DNA from 2 places in the Pantoea jilinensis genome. Region 2 is predicted to be linked to the other one. Evidence: predicted binding sites of a transcription regulator. Region 2 holds the regulator's gene; the other holds the start of a gene.
The links. Region 2 encodes LexA, which represses DNA repair genes until DNA is damaged. Its sites were predicted from a motif close to TNCTGTATGTACATACAGNA; they were not measured.
Positions count from the first base shown of each region.

Region 1: a site for LexA is predicted at 4,414-4,433, ahead of dinG (ATP-dependent DNA helicase DinG). Genes of this name have one in related genera too.

Region 1 covers NZ_CP077746.1:2,818,595-2,826,544, forward strand. Annotated here, with positions in the region: gene KTJ90_RS13300 (M20 aminoacylase family protein) at 64-1,221, shown strand; gene ybiB (DNA-binding protein YbiB) at 1,223-2,191, opposite strand; gene dinG (ATP-dependent DNA helicase DinG) at 2,218-4,386, opposite strand; gene KTJ90_RS13315 (GNAT family N-acetyltransferase) at 4,510-5,028, opposite strand; gene KTJ90_RS13320 (XRE family transcriptional regulator) at 5,025-5,588, opposite strand; gene KTJ90_RS13325 (MerR family transcriptional regulator) at 5,737-6,471, shown strand; gene KTJ90_RS13330 (YohO family small membrane protein) at 6,560-6,667, shown strand; gene KTJ90_RS13335 (ABC transporter permease) at 6,648-7,379, opposite strand; gene KTJ90_RS13340 (ABC transporter ATP-binding protein) at 7,367-7,950, opposite strand, start outside.
Region 2 covers NZ_CP077746.1:3,785,067-3,793,016, reverse strand. Annotated here, with positions in the region: gene KTJ90_RS17890 (UTRA domain-containing protein) at 1-623, shown strand, start outside; gene psiE (phosphate-starvation-inducible protein PsiE) at 693-1,103, shown strand; gene ubiC (chorismate lyase) at 1,190-1,702, shown strand; gene ubiA (4-hydroxybenzoate octaprenyltransferase) at 1,713-2,597, shown strand; gene plsB (glycerol-3-phosphate 1-O-acyltransferase PlsB) at 2,658-5,081, opposite strand; gene KTJ90_RS17865 (diacylglycerol kinase) at 5,210-5,578, shown strand; gene lexA (transcriptional repressor LexA) at 5,684-6,298, shown strand; gene dinF (MATE family efflux transporter DinF) at 6,397-7,719, shown strand; gene KTJ90_RS17850 (CsbD family protein) at 7,884-7,950, shown strand, end outside.

The DNA of each region.
Region 1 (7,950 bases), 970 kb from region 2:
AGACGCCGCGCCACCCAATCACTAAAGTGAAATCTTCTCATTCTGTATGGAGCGCGACGCTGCATGACCCTTTCTCCTTCCCTGCTTGAAGACGCCCTGCACTGGCGCCGTGAGTTTCATCGCCAGCCCGAATTAGGTTACCAGGAACAGCAAACCAGCCAGTTTATTGCTGAAGAATTAGCGCGGGCGGGGCTGCAGGTGTTTCGTGGGCTGGCGGGAACAGGAGTCATCGGTACGCTGGAAAACGGTTCCGGTCCGGTTATCGGGCTGCGTGCGGATATGGATGCATTGCCGATTACAGAGAAAGGCGACGCTGAGTGGCGATCTTCGACGCCTGGCGTCATGCACGCCTGCGGCCACGATGGTCACAGCGCTATCCTGCTGGCCGCCGCCCGACAGCTGGCTGCCACGCGTCAGTTTAGCGGCACGGTGCATTTCATCTTTCAGCCTGCCGAAGAGAATCTGGGCGGGGCGCGCAAAATGGTGGAAGAGGGATTGTTCCAGCGCTTTCCGATGGATGCGATCTACGCGATGCACAACTGGCCGGGGCTGCCGCTGGGGTCACTGGCTGTTAATCCTGGCGCAATGATGGCGTCGCTGGATTCATTCGAAATTACCCTGCACGGTAAAAGCTGCCATGCGGCGATGCCAGAAAGTGGCGCCGATCCGATGGTGGTAGCGGCCGAGCTGATTCTGGCGCTGCAGACGATTCCCTCGCGTCGGCTCTCGCCCCTCGCCTCTGCGGTGGTCAGTGTGACGCAGATCCACGGGGGTGAAGCGATCAACGTGATTCCGGAACAGATTGTGCTGCGCGGCACAGTGCGCTGCCTGCAGACCAGCGTGCGCGAAAAAGTACGCGGACTGATTGATGAGTTTGTGACGACTCTGCCACGTCCGTTTGGCGTCAGCGGCGAGATTAACTGGCTGCCGGGCTATCCGGTCACGGCTAACCATGCGGCCCCGGCTGAGCAGGTGCGCGACGTGGCGCTGGCAACGCTGGGCGCAGAACAGGTTCACTGGCAGGTCAATCCGTCGATGGCATCAGAAGATTTTGCCTGCATGATGGAAGCCTGTCCCGGCGCTTACTTCTGGCTGGGCGCGGATGGCGAGACGCCCTCCGCGCCGCTACATAACGCTCGCTATGATTTCAACGACGCGCTGCTGCCGATTGGCATCCGTTTCTGGCAGAACCTGGTTGAACAGGCGCTGCCAGCCGCCTGACTCAGTATCCGGCAGCGGCAATCTGCTGCCCGGCCGCCGCCAGCGAGTCGCACTGGCCGCTGGCGCGCAGGCAGCAGGCGAGCTGCAATCGCAGTGACGCAGGCACCGGGCGCTGCTGATTCAGCACCTCATCAATCCAGCGCGCCGTCACCTCTGCCGTCTTGTCCGCCGGCAGTTCAACCGCCACTTCAGGCTGACGCTCGACCCACACTTCCGCTTCCACGCCTGCGCCCTGAATCATACTGATCGCCGGGCAGCGCTGCGGATTCGCATAGACTTCCCCTTCGGTGCCATTGAGCAGTATCGCTGGCGCATCAATGTCACTGAAGAATTTCGCCACGCGCGGCACATACTCCGGATGCGACACGCTCGACAGCCGCAGCGCCGCACGCTCTGCAAACGGGGTTGCCAGTTTTGCCAGCGTATGTGCGCTGTTACGGACGCCCATCCGCCAGCGCAGTGAGAGCTGTTTCGCCATTGGCGGGCAGAGGTGATCGATAGTGATAAAAACGAGTTCGCCCTGGTCGAGTTTCGCCTGCGCCAACTCTGCGGTGGTGACAGGTGTTACACCCAGTGCGGCAAACACCGCCTCACTGGTGATACGCGTCGCGTCGTCGCTGACGCCATGTACCACCACCGGGAAACCGAGTTTCACCAGCAGCAACGCCAGCAACGGCGTCAGATTGCCCCGGCGGCGCGCGCCGTTGTAGCTGGGGATGACGATCGGCATCGGCCGGTTTTCTGGCGCTCGCAGCTGCATCATCTGTGCCTGCATCGCCTGATAAAAGCCGCGCATCTCGTCTTCGCCTTCGCCCTTGATACGCAGCGCAATCAGGATGCCGCCCAGTTCCAGATCCGGCACTTCACCCGCCAGCATTGCGCCATACAGCGCCACCGCGGTATCAAAATCGATGTCGCGGGCATGATTTTTACCGCGCCCAATCTCTTTAATGATTTTATTCAGTTCCATCACTCGCTTCCGGTTAAGTGCGCGGCTTAGCGCCGCGTGGGACGTCGTTTTCGCACCGTATTTTTTGGCACCACGGTGACCGGTATCGCTTCCGGCTCTGGCGTTTCCGGCTGCGCAATCGGAAAGATCGGCAACGCGGCTAATAACCGGCTGCCGTAGGATTTGCTCAGCAGACGACGGTCGTAAATAACGATTTCGCCATAACATTGATGGCTGCGAATCAGGCGTCCGACCTGTTGAATCAGGGTGAATGAGGCGCTGGGTAAGCTCTGCACCTCAAACGGATAACGTTTCAGGCTTTTAAGCCACTCGCCTTCGGTCAAAATTACCGGACTGTCCACCGGGGGAAAAGCGATTTTGTGAATATGCACCTGACTCAGCAAATCGCCCTTCAGATCAAGCCCTTCAGCAAAGGACTGCAGGCCAATCAGAATACTGGTTTCCCCTTTGGTGACGCGCTGGCGATGCAAATCGACCAGGCGGCTGCGCGGCTGATCGCCCTGCACCAGCATCGAGAGCCGCAGGTCAGGCAGACAGGCGACAAACTGCTGCATGGCCCGGTTGCTGGCAAACAGCACCAGCACGCCTTTATGCTTTTTCTCCGCCATCTGCTGACGGAAGAAACCGGCCATCTCCGCAATGTGCTCCGCTTCGTGCGTCATCAGCGGCTCGAAGCGCATCTGCGGGATCACCAGCCTGCCCTGCTCTACATGGTTAAACGGCGAGTCCAGCGCCACAAAACGATCGCCTGCTTTTTCGCTGAGTCCCGACATCTCCTGCAGGCGGTTGAAACTGTTGAGCGATCGCAGTGTGGCAGAGGTGACCACCACATGTGGGATTTTGCGCCACAGCAGCTTTTCCAGCTGATCGCTGACGCGAATACCGGCGCAGTGAAACAGCAGATGCGCCTGACCTTCGCGCAGCTCGCGGGTGATCCATTTCGATACCGGTGCGCCAGACGCTTTTTCCATCGCCGCCAGCCGCCACAATTTGCTCACCGACTCGAACCAGCCAAACTGACGATTGAGCTGCAGCAGATTGCGATGCAATCGCACCACGTCCACCTTGCCAGTCTGCTCACTGAGTGCATTGATCAGGCCTTCGCTCAAACCGCGCAGCGCGTCGCTGAGTTTGAACAGCCGGGCACAGAGATCCAGCAGCTCCTGCGGAAGCGCACCCAGCACAAAGCGAAATTCGCCCGGCTGGTTATGCGGTGGCAGCAGCGGATTCAGCGCCTGCGCGGTCACGGTCAGCAGTTCGCGCAGCTCATCACAGTGTGCTTTCAGCCGCTCAGGGTTAGCCAGCGGCGGCGGCGATTTTGGCCGCATCTGCGTCATGATGCTGTCAACCAGCTTGATAAACAGGTCAAGTTGCAGGCTGCTCCAGCCCGGCGTAATGTCGGCGCTCATCTCCAGCGCATCGCGGGCTACGTCGGGCAAATGGTGCCCTTCATCTAACACCAGCATCAGGTTTTTAGCCGGTGGCAGCACCGACTCATTCTCCATCGCCGCCATCACCAGCGCATGATTCGCCACCACCACATCCACCTGCTCGATTTCGCGTCGCGCCACAAAGAACGGGCATTCACGATACCAGTGGCAGTGCGCGCCCAGGCAGCTTGCTTTATCGGTAGAAAGGCGCTGCCACAGGCTGTCGCTGACGTTCTCTTCGCTGTGATCGCGCAGGCCATCCCACTGATAGCGGTCCAGGGATTTTTGTAAGCGGCCACACTGCGTCTTTTCCTCTTTGGTGCTGCTGACCGCATCATCGTCCAGATAGAGCAGCAGATCGCCCTGCTGATCGGCGTCGGCTGCCATCGCCGCCAGATTGCGCGGACAGACATAGCGCCCGCGGCCAAAAGCAGCGGTAAAGGTGAGGTCGGGGATGATTTTCTTCAACAGCGGCAGATCTTTGGTGAAGATCTGATCCTGCAACGCCACATTGGCGGTGCTGATGACCAGTTGCTTTTCCTGGGCGCGGCTGGCCGCAATGCCTGGGATCAGATAAGAAAGAGTTTTACCCACGCCGGTCGGCGCTTCTACCGCCAGATGGCGCGAATCGTCACCGGCCAGGCATTTTGCCACTTCGGCAATCATCTGGCGCTGCGGCGCGCGCGGGATGAAATCAGGCACCTGCTCCTGAAGCGCTTTATACCATTGCGCTATCTGGCTTTTTACTGCGGCTGTCAGGGCCATGATTTGCGTTACCACACTGAAAATATGGCCTGTATTTTTACACAGTATCCCGGCGGCGTCAGCTTTCACGCCGAATTTTTCGTGCGCTGTCGTAAATTTCAGTGCGTGCCCGGCGGCGGTGATTTACGCCAGCACTTTGTACATTACGGTGGTGGCGTCCAGCACGCCTGCGGTGGATTCCGCATAAAACGGGATCGATCCCGCTACCTGCCAGCCCAGCGAGCGATAGAGATCGCTGGCGACATCGCCGCTGCGCGTATCCAGCACCAGCAGGGTTTTGACGCGCTCGCGCGCCCGCTGCTCGGCGCGCTGCATCAGTTCACGGGCGATGCCCTGTCGGCGTGCCTGCGGATGCACCAGCAGTTTGCTGATCTCCGCCCGGTGTCGGCCGTTTGGCATGCCGCTGCTATTGATCATCACCGTCGCCACAATGCGACCCTGTTGACGCGCCACGATTAACTCGCTGTCGCCGCCTGTGATGCTGATGATTCGCTGCTGCCAGAATCGCGTCATCAACTCACTGTCTTCAGCATCAATAAACCCGACGCTGGCCCCATCTGCCACACAGCCCTGTAAAACACGGGTCAGTTCGGCCAGATTCTGTTGCGCCTGGGTGGCGCTGAGGGTTACGTACTCAATCATGGTTTCGCCACCACCAGTAGATAGCGCGCGCCGTCGGTCAGGTGCGCCTCAAAAGCGGATTTTCCTGTCAGATGAAAACGTAAACAGTCACCTGGCTGCAACGTCCACGCCTGAGATCCCATCGTGACGGTGAGACCGCCCTCACGCAGCCAGATATGCTGCTCCAGTCCCTGGATGGGTGGTGCATCGTAATCGATACGCGCCCCAGGCCGTAACCTGCCCTCAACCAGTTCGCATCTGAAATGAAGTGCAGGAGGGGATATATTGCGGCGAATAAATCCGCTGGCCTCATCCTGCCACACCGGCTGATGCTGGCTGGTGACCAGCAAACTGGACTCCTCCTCCACCTCACTCAGCAGGCGTGACATCGTTAATCCGTAGGCGACACACAGACGGTTAAGCAGTGCAGCCGTAGGGCTGGTCTCGCCTCGCTCAATGCGCGATAATGTCGCACGACTGATGCCCGTGGCCACCGCAAGTTCATCCAGCGACCAGCCGCGTTGCAGGCGTAACTCTGACAGCCTCACAGCCAGTCGTTGCTCAGTATTCAGCTCAGACATTACTTTTCTCACTTATGGGAAACACTCTCTCAAATGAGATATAGCTGAAAAGGGCCGTATCAGTCAAGTTGTACATTGAGAAATGTATTGTACAACTTAGTTTGCTTCGTTATGGTAATTACACTCAGACCAATCGAAAGAGGAATTTATGACCTTATACAGTATCGGTGACGTCGCCGAGCGCTGTGGCATAAACCCAGTTACCCTGCGCGCCTGGCAGCGTCGTTATGGCTTACTGAAGCCGCAACGTACCGAAGGCGGACATCGTCAGTTTGATGAAGAGGATGTGCAGCGTATTGAAGAGATCATGCGCTGGATTGAAAGCGGCGTGCCGGTCGGTAAAGTAAAGGCATTGCTGGAAGGTGGCGATGTTGATGCACACGATGGCTGGACCACACTGCAGGATGAGCTAATCAGCGTATTACGTCATGTCAGACCCGCTAAACTGCGTAACAAAATTGCTGCGATTGGTCGCGAACATCCGATTGATGCGCTAATTGATCACGTTTTCATGCCTGTACGCCAGAAACTGAGTCTGGACCAGAATACTGCCCGAACCATGTGCAGCCTGCTGGATGGTTTGCTGATCGACTATGTCGCTTTCTGTCTGACCGGCAGCCGCAAAAAATCGGGAAAAGATGCGCTGATCATTGGCTGGGGTACCGACGATCGTACCCGTATCTGGCTGGAAGGCTGGCGTCTTTCACAGCATGGCTGGCGGATTGATGTGCTGGCTGAACCGCTTGATGTCCCGCGTCCTGAACTTTTTCCTGGCATGAATATGTTTGTATTTACCGGTAAAAAATTAACCCGTCGCCAGCAGGAACAGCTGTCACACTGGCAGGAACAGGGCTATGCCGTGCGGTTACATGAACCCGGCTGATAACAAAAAACGCACGCCGGGCGCTTTGCCTGCTGCCTTGCGCGCGCTATTATCCCCGCCTCACTGTTAACAAGTTCAGGTTTCCGTCATGAATGTCAAAAAAGCCTTTTTCGCCACGCTGTTTTTAATTATGGCGGTTGGCGGCACCAGCGGTCTCATGCTGGTGGGATACTCTCTCATCGTTCACTCACGCTAAGCCGACGTTGCAGGCGCTCAAAGAGGCGGTCGCTCACTATCGCCAGCAGCGCCACCAGTAGCGCTCCCTGAATCACGTAGGCGGTATTAAAGCCGCTTAGGCCGATAATCACTGGCGACCCGAGACTCTTTGCCCCGACCGTTGAGGCGATGGCCGCGGTACCGATGTTGATGATCACCGAGGTGCGTATCCCGGCAATGATCACCGGCGCAGCCAGCGCCAGCTCAATCTGCCACAGCCGCTGCCAGTTGCTCATGCCTACGCCAATAGCGATCTCCCGGATGCTGGACGGTACGCTATCAATGCCCGCCAGGGTTCCCTGTAAAATCGGCAGTAAACCGTAGAGCAGCAGTGCCACCACGGCAGGCCAGGCACCAAAGCCCATCACCGGCACCGCAATGGCCAGCACGGCTACCGGCGGAATAGTCTGGCCCGCTGCCACGATAGTTTCTATCAGCGGCCGGAACGCACGCCCTGCCCGCCGGGTTACCAGCACGCCACTGCCAATGCCGATGACGATCGCCAGCAGGCTGGCGGTGATCACCAGAAACAGATGCGCCAGCGTCAACTGCCAGAAACTCTCCTGTTGATAGAGTGGCCGGGCCAGTTCCGGAAACCAGAGATGAAACAGCGGCCCACTCAAAGGCATTAGCGTCAGCAGCGCGCCATAGAGCAGTACCAGACACAACAGCGGATCCCTTAGCCTGCGCATGTTAATGCCTCGCGCTGTCGCAGAAGGTCGCCAAAGTAGAGCACGCCCAGCGGCTGCTCCTGATCGTCAATGACCGGGAGTCTGTCTGTGCCCCGTGCAATAAACTGCGACAGGGCGTCGCGCAGCGTCAGCCCTGCAGCAATCGGTTCACCCGCCAGCCACTCGCCGCGTCGCACGGCATTACCCACCTGCTCCAGCGACAAGAGCCGTACGCCCATTTCGCTGCGGCCAAAGAAGTCGCGCACAAAATCATTTTTCGGCTGGGTCAGCAACTCAACCGGCCTGCCCTGCTGAACAATCTCACCGTTATCCATTAGCACGATGCGGTCCGCCAGCGTCAGTGCTTCGTCGATATCATGCGTCACCAGCACGATGGTTCGCCCCGACAGGCGATGAATACGCAGCATCTCCTGTTGCAGCACGCCGCGCGTCACCGGATCAAGCGCACCAAACGGCTCATCCATCAGCAGGACCTCCGGATCAGCCGCCAGCGCACGCGCCACGCCGACACGTTGCTGCTGACCGCCTGAGAGCTGATGCGGATAACGATTCAGCAGGTGCTCGTCGAGAT
Region 2 (7,950 bases):
GCCTGCCGGCAGAGCGTGCCTTAAGCGAGGCGTTCAGCACCACGCGGATTACTCTGCGGGAAGCGCTGGGCAAGCTGGAAGCGCAGGGGATGATCTACCGTGAACTGCGTCGTGGCTGGTTTATCGCACCGCCGCGTCTGATCTACAACCCGCTGCATCACAGCCACTTTCATGCCATGGCGACGCAGCAGGGGCGTCAGGCAACCACTGAGGTGATCGCCGCTGAGCAGGTCGCGGCGCACGAGAGCGTAGCCACTGCGTTGCGGCTGGCACCCGGCTCGGCGGTTTACTGCATACGCCGCCTGCGGCGCATTGATGGGCGTGCGGTGCTCTATGTTGAGCACTACCTCAATCCCCGTTTTTTCCCTGGCCTGCTTGATGAAGACCTGACCCGTTCCCTGACCGATCTCTATGACCAGCGCTACGGTATTCGTTATGGCGGCGCGCGTTTTACGATTATGCCAGGCCCTTTACCCGAGGTCGCAGCGCCCACACTGAATGTGGCACCGGGCAGCCCCGGCTTGCTGATCACCCGCATCAACCGCAATCAGCAAAAAGAGGTGATTGACTGCGATTGTGAATACTGGCGTTACGATGCGCTCTGTGTTGATGTGGAGGCCTGAGGCGTTATTGTGATTTGCGTCACACTCGCGCATGATGCTGCGCTAATAACTCCTTTTTAAAGGCGCAACATGAGTGACAAAAATCCTTTGGCCCGCCACCTTGCAACGGTACTGCAATGGGTGCTGAATCTGGGGCTGCTGAGTCTGGCGATTATCCTGATCGTCTTTTTAGGCAAAGAAACGATTCATCTGGCAAACGTGCTGTTTAACACCAGCGAGCAGGCTTCCTCCTATCTGCTGATTGATGGAATCGTCATCTATTTCCTCTATTTCGAATTTATCGCCCTGATTGTTAAGTACTTTCAGTCGGGCTATCATTTTCCCCTGCGCTATTTTGTCTATATCGGGATCACGGCGATTATCCGCCTGATCATCGTCGACCATAAAAATCCCTTCGATACGCTCTGCTACTCTGCGGCGATTCTGATTCTTGTCGTCACCCTGTGGCTGGCAAACAGCAACCGGCTGAAACGCGAGTAATCCTCCTGCCGTCTGACACGACGGCAGGTGTTCGCATCGCCTCTCTGCGCTAAACTAGCGACCTGAAAATTATCGGGAGTGGTGCTATGTCGCAAGACGCACTCAGCTTATTACGTTCGCTCAACTGGCTTTCTCCGTCGCAGGCCACCCTTGCGCCGCCATTGCTTGACTGGCTGATGGAGGAGGATTCAATGACGCGCCGTTTTGAACAGCACTGTCAGCGGGTCACGGTTCAGCCGCTGCGTGAAGGCTTTATCGACGCCAGCGAGTTGGGTGAGGAAAGGGCGTTATTGCCAGACGACGAACGCTTCTGGCTGCGTGAAGTGCTGCTGTTCGGCGACGATCAGCCCTGGCTGGCTGGCCGCACGCTGGTGCCGGAAAGTACCCTCAACGGGCCAGAGGCGATGCTGCAACAGCTGGGCACCCGTCCTCTGGGTCGCTATCTTTTCTCCTCGTCGACGCTGACCCGCGATTTTATTGATCCGGGCCAGGTAGAGGGATTGTGGGGACGGCGTTCACGCCTGCGTCTTTCCGGCAAACCGCTGCTGCTGACTGAACTGTTTTTGCCGGCATCGCCGCTCTATCGCGATCTGGTCTGAGGATTCTGTGGTGCAAAATAGCGTAAGTATGAATAAGTGGCGGGCCTATGCTCGCCTGATGCGTATTGATAAACCGATCGGTACGCTGCTGCTGATGTGGCCAACGCTCTGGGCGTTATGGCTGGCGGATATGTCGATTCCGCCGCTGCCGGTGCTGGCGGTGTTTGTGGCCGGGGTTTTCGTGATGCGAGCAGCCGGTTGTGTGATCAATGACTACGCCGATCGGAAAGTCGATGGTCACGTTGAGCGCACAAAGCACCGTCCACTGGCCAGCGGCGCGGTCAGTGCAAAAGAGGCTAAGCTGCTGTTTGTGATTCTGGCGCTGGTGGCGTTTGCGCTGGTGCTGACCATGAATCTGATGACGATTATGCTCTCCGTCGTGGGGCTGGCGCTGGCCTGGGTCTATCCCTTTATGAAGCGCTATACCCATCTGCCGCAGGTCGTTTTGGGTGCCGCGTTTGGCTGGGCAATTCCCATGGCGTGGTCCGCAGTTAGTGAGTCCTTACCTCTGGTCTGCTGGCTGGTATTTATCGCTAATATCTGCTGGACGGTGGCTTATGACACGCAGTATGCGATGGTGGACCGGGATGATGATCTGAAGATTGGTGTGAAATCGACAGCGATTTTATTTGGACGTTTCGACAAGCTGATCATTGGCCTGCTGCAACTGGCGACCCTGCTGCTGATGGCGCTGGTGGGCATGATGCTGCATCTGAATGGTGCTTTCTACTGGACGCTGCTGCTGGCGGCTGCGCTGTTTGTTTATCAGCAGAAGCTGATCGCCGGGCGCGAACGTCAGCCCTGCTTCCAGGCTTTCCTGAATAACAACTACGTCGGGATGGTGCTGTTCCTGGGCGTACTGATGAATACGCCGCCGTTCAGTCAGCTGTTCTGAAAGTTTTGGGCATAAAAAAGGCGACCTCATGAGGTCGCCTTTTTACAATGCGCGCGGCGGTCAGTCGTGCGCCACCGCGGTTTCAATCGTCATGCGGACATCACTGGTGACCAGGTCAGCCAGAATATGCCAGGTCGCCAGGGTCTGCGCGACATCGGCATCACCGCTGTCGCTGATATACCCTTCATCACGCAACGTCAGTACCAGTGAGGTAAAGACCGCTTTGTCGAAGAACTCCGGCGCATTGATTCCGTGCAACACTGACAGACGCTGTGCCAGCGTCCGGCTCTCTTTCTCCAGCGTGCCACGGTTAATCGTAGGCTTGGCGCTGAGAATCGAGAAGGTAATGGCATAACGCTGCAGCGTTTCGCGCACACCAGCAGCCAGCAGTTGCAGCGTGCGATAGCGTGCTGCGGTAAAGCGCAACTCACCCGCTTCGAAGGTAATCAGGCCCTGACGTGCCAGCTCCTGACTTACGTCAGTCAGCAGTTGTGGCAGCTCATTGGTCTGCCAGCGCAGGAACAGTTCACTCTTCAGCATCGGATAGACCAGGCTCACCTGACGCAGCAGTTCCGCTTCACTCAGCGTCTGATGTTGCTGAACAATGGCGGCAATCAGCGACGGCATCACCAGCATGTGATGAATGTTGTTACGGTAGTAGGTCATCAACACTGCCTGCTCACGTGGCAGAATGATGATGTCGCCAATACTGTCTTTTTCACTCTCAAATTTGTTCATACCCAGGGCGTGATCCAGCAGCGCTTCTGCGGAAAGATCGGGTACGGTCGCATTGGGCGAATAAGGCACATTACGCAGCAACTGGGTATAGCACTCCAGCTGTTCAATCAGCTGTTCACGGGTTAGTGAGCGCTGACGTGACGCCAGCAGCGCCGTGACACAGAGGTTCATCGCGTTAGCCGCGCCCGCTTCATTAATACGCACCATCAGACTGGCCGCGATGTCATTAACGGTCGGCGTTAACCAGCTCGGACGTTGCGGCTCAATCGGATCGATCGCGTCGCGCCATTCCGGCACCCGCTTATTAAGATAGTTGACCAGCGGCAGCGGTTCGCCGAAGTTAACGTAACCCTGACCGAGATTGCGCAGCTTGCGTAAGCCGCGCACCATCTGCATGAAGCCCTCTTTCTCTTTGGCTGCACCGCGTAGTTCTTTGGCGTAAGTGCCCACTTCCATCACGTGCTCATAACCGATGTAGATCGGCACCAGCGTGATGGGGCGATTTCCGCCGCGCAGCATCGCCTGTAAGGTCATGGCTAAGGTGCCGGTTTTCGGGTCCAGCAGGCGACCGGTACGTGAACGGCCTCCTTCGACAAAGTATTCAACTGAATAGCCGCGGGTGAACAGCTCGCCGAGATATTCGCGGAATACCGTGGCGTAAAGCTTATTGCCTTTAAAGGTACGACGAATAAAGAAGGCGCCCAGACGACGGAAAATCGGTCCGGCTGGCCAGAAGTTGAGATTGATACCCGCGGCAATGTGCGGCGGCACCAGCCCCTGATGATAGAGCACATAGGAGAGCAGCAGATAATCCATATGGCTGCGATGGCAGGGTACATAGACAATCTCGTGGCCATCCTGCGCCAGCTGGCGAACTTTTTCACCGCCATTGACGTTGATGCCCTGATAGAGACGACTCCAGAGCCAGCCCATCACACGGTCGGTGACGCGAATGGCTTCATAGGAGAAGTTAGCAGCGATCTCTTCCATCATCTCAACAGCATTCTGCTGGGCTTTCTCATGGGAGATTTTTTTGCTGCGCGCTTCATCTTCGACGGCTTTTTCAATCGCTTTGGATTGCAGCAGACGATTAAACAGATCCTGACGCGCCGGTAAACGCGGGCCGATCGCCGCCAGTCGCTGACGGGCAAAATGGATGCGTGCCACGCGAGCCAGTTTCTGGGCAATCGACTTGTCCGTACCGTGTTCCGTTGCCATGCGGCGCAGCGAGACGGTCGGCGAGAAGCGGACAAAACTGTCACGTCCGTGCCAGATGACCGCAAAGAATTTCTGCACCCCATTAAGCACACGCAGATGCGGCGTCGCTTCGCCCTGGACTTCACGTCCTGGCGCACGACCAAACATCACGGTGACCGGCAGCATCTGAATATCCAGCTCAGGATTATTGCGATGCAGGTCGAGGTAATCGTGAAAGATTTTTACCGATTCAACGCTGGGCACAAAATAGGGAAATACGCGTGGGCCATTATGAATAAACACGTGGCGCGGCAGCAGCGAACCATCAATCTCCAGCGGAATCAGCGGATCGGGCAGATGATGCCGCAGACACTGTGCGCGTAAAGTCAGTAAGTCAGCCTTCGAATCGTAAGGCAAAACATACATAATAGGTCGGGTCGGATCCAGACCATGTTCAGACACGGGATCGGCCGGAATGGCCTTACTTTTTACCAAAAAGGAGAGTGGTAAATTAAGTAATTTGTAATAGAGTTTACGCCAACCTGACATAGACAACATGAAGCCTCTTGTTAGCAAAGCGCCGCAAGCATACCAGAAAGCGCAGCGAAGATCTGTGGTGGTGCCAATTGCACGCAGCCCAGACATTGACGTCAATTGAATGAAAGGGTTCCCACATCATGGCAAATAATGCCACCGGACTTATCAGAATAGTAAAAGCCGCAGGTTACTCCTGGCAGGGACTGCGTGCCGCCTGGCAGCATGAAGCCGCCTTTCGGCAGGAAACACTGGCTGCGCTGGCCGCTATTATTATCGCGTGCTGGCTGGATGTCGATGTGATCGCCCGCATCCTCATGATTGGCGCCGTGGTGCTGGTCGTCATTGTCGAAATCCTCAATAGCGCCATTGAAGCGGTGGTTGACCGGATTGGTCAGGAACATCATCCCCTGGCAGGCCGGGCCAAAGACATGGGCTCGGCGGCGGTGCTGATCAGCATCTTACTGGCCCTGTTTGTCTGGGTCGCGCTGCTCTGGACACATTTGCGATAAGCCTTCCATAACGCGCCTGAGGGCGCGTTTTCCCTGACAATCGGTTTCCATTTCGCCAATACCTGTATATACTCACAGCGACTGTATAAACAACCAGGGGGCGGGATGAAAGCATTAACCAGCAGGCAGCAGCAGGTCTATGACCTGATTCGCGACCATATATCTTCAACGGGCATGCCGCCTACGCGTGCAGAGATCGCCGCGCAACTGGGCTTCCGTTCGCCAAATGCGGCTGAAGAGCATCTGAAAGCGCTGGCGCGTAAAGGCGTTATTGAGATCGTTTCGGGTGCATCACGCGGCATTCGTCTGTTAATGGAAGAAGAAGTTTCAGAAGGACTACCGCTGATAGGCCGGGTTGCTGCCGGTGAGCCGATCATGGCGCAGGAACATATCGAAACCCACTACAAAGTGGATCCGGGCCTGTTCAAGCCTTCTGCCGACTTCCTGCTGCGCGTCAGCGGAATGTCGATGAAAGATATCGGGATTATGGACGGCGACCTGCTCGCGGTACATAAAACCCAGGATGTGCGCAACGGTCAGGTTGTCGTGGCACGCATTGATGATGAAGTCACCGTTAAACGCTGGAAAAAGCAGGGTGCTATCGTGCATCTTCTGCCTGAAAACAGCGATTTTGACCCTATCGTGGTCGACACCCGTGCGCAGTCACTGACCATTGAAGGTCTTGCGGTTGGCGTGGTGCGTAACGGCGAGTGGCTTTGATTCTGAGGCCTGCGTGCATTCGCCTTTTCTGATGCTATTCTGTCTGCCCTAATTTTGTTGCCTGCTTTGCTGCAGCGACACTGAGCACGGAACGGCGAATGCGCTTTATCACGGCAACGGATAAAAATCTCTGGCGGCTTGCGCTGCCGATGATCCTTTCAAATATCACCGTTCCCTTACTGGGCGTGGTCGATACTGCAGTTATTGGTCATCTCGACAGCCCTGTCTATCTTGGCGGGGTTGCGGTCGGGACCACAGTGACCAGCTTCCTCTTTATGCTGCTGCTTTTCCTTCGAATGAGTACCACTGGCCTGACGGCGCAGGCGTTTGGTGCGGGCGATAAAACCGCTCTGGCACGCGCGCTGACGCAGCCGCTGATCATTGCGCTGCTGGCCGGCGTGCTGTTCATCGCATTGCGTTATCCGATTATTCAGCTGGCGACCCATCTGGTAGGTGGCAATCCTGATGTACTGGAACAGGCGGCGCTGTTTATTCAGATTCGCTGGCTCAGTGCACCTGCCACGCTGGCAAACCTGGTCATCCTGGGCTGGCTGTTGGGCGTTCAGTATGCGCGGGCGCCGGTAATCCTGCTGATAGTGGGCAATCTGGTGAACATCGTGCTCGATCTCTGGCTGGTGATGGGGCTGCACTGGGGTGTCGCGGGAGCAGCAACCGCCACGGCGCTGGCGGAGTACATCACGCTGGGCGTCGGCGGCATCATGGTCTGGCGGGTGTTAAAGCTGCGCGGTATTACGTTTAATCTGCTGAAGCAGAGCTGGCGCGGTGACAGCGGCCGACTGCTGCGACTGAACCGGGATATCATGTTGCGCTCTCTGATGCTGCAGCTCTGTTTCGCCTCGCTGACCGTGCTGGGTGCGCGGCTGGGTCCGGACGTGGTGGCGGTTAACGCGGTATTACTGATGTTCATTACCTTTACTGCCTACGCGCTGGATGGTTTTGCCTACGCGGTTGAAGCTTTTGCCGGCGAAGCGCATGGCGCAAAAGATGGCAGTAAATTGCAGCACGTCTGGCACTCAGCCTGTCGGCAGGCGGTGGTAGTCGCGCTCTTCTTCTCGCTGGTTTATGCCATTTTTGGCCCGCAGATTGTTACCCTGCTGACCTCGCTTGAGTCACTGCAGCAGACAGCTGACCGCTATCTGGTCTGGCAGATAATCATGCCGCTGATCGGCGTCTGGTGTTATCTGCTTGATGGAATGTTCATCGGGGCGACACGTGGACGCGAGATGCGTAACAGCATGGTCGTGGCGGCGGCTGGCTACTTTCTGACGCTGCTCAGCGTACCGTTGCTGGGCAACCACGGTCTCTGGCTGGCGGTGACGGTATTCCTGGCGCTGCGCGGCCTGTCACTGTGGCTCATCTGGCGTAAGCACTGGCGTCAGAACAGCTGGTTTGAGGCGTGATCCAGCAGCGCTGACTCGGGAGGATACGGATTATTCTGTATTATTCTGCATTTTTGAAATTGGCTACTACAATTAACTCTAACAAGCGAAGTTAACCCGCGCTTTGTATCGTTATTTTGTTAAGCAGCAAGATAATTATTTAACCCGAGGATTGGAGGTCTGCCATGAACAAAGATGAAGCGAGCGGCAACTGGAAGCAGTTCAAAGGCAAAATGAAAGAGAAATGGGGCA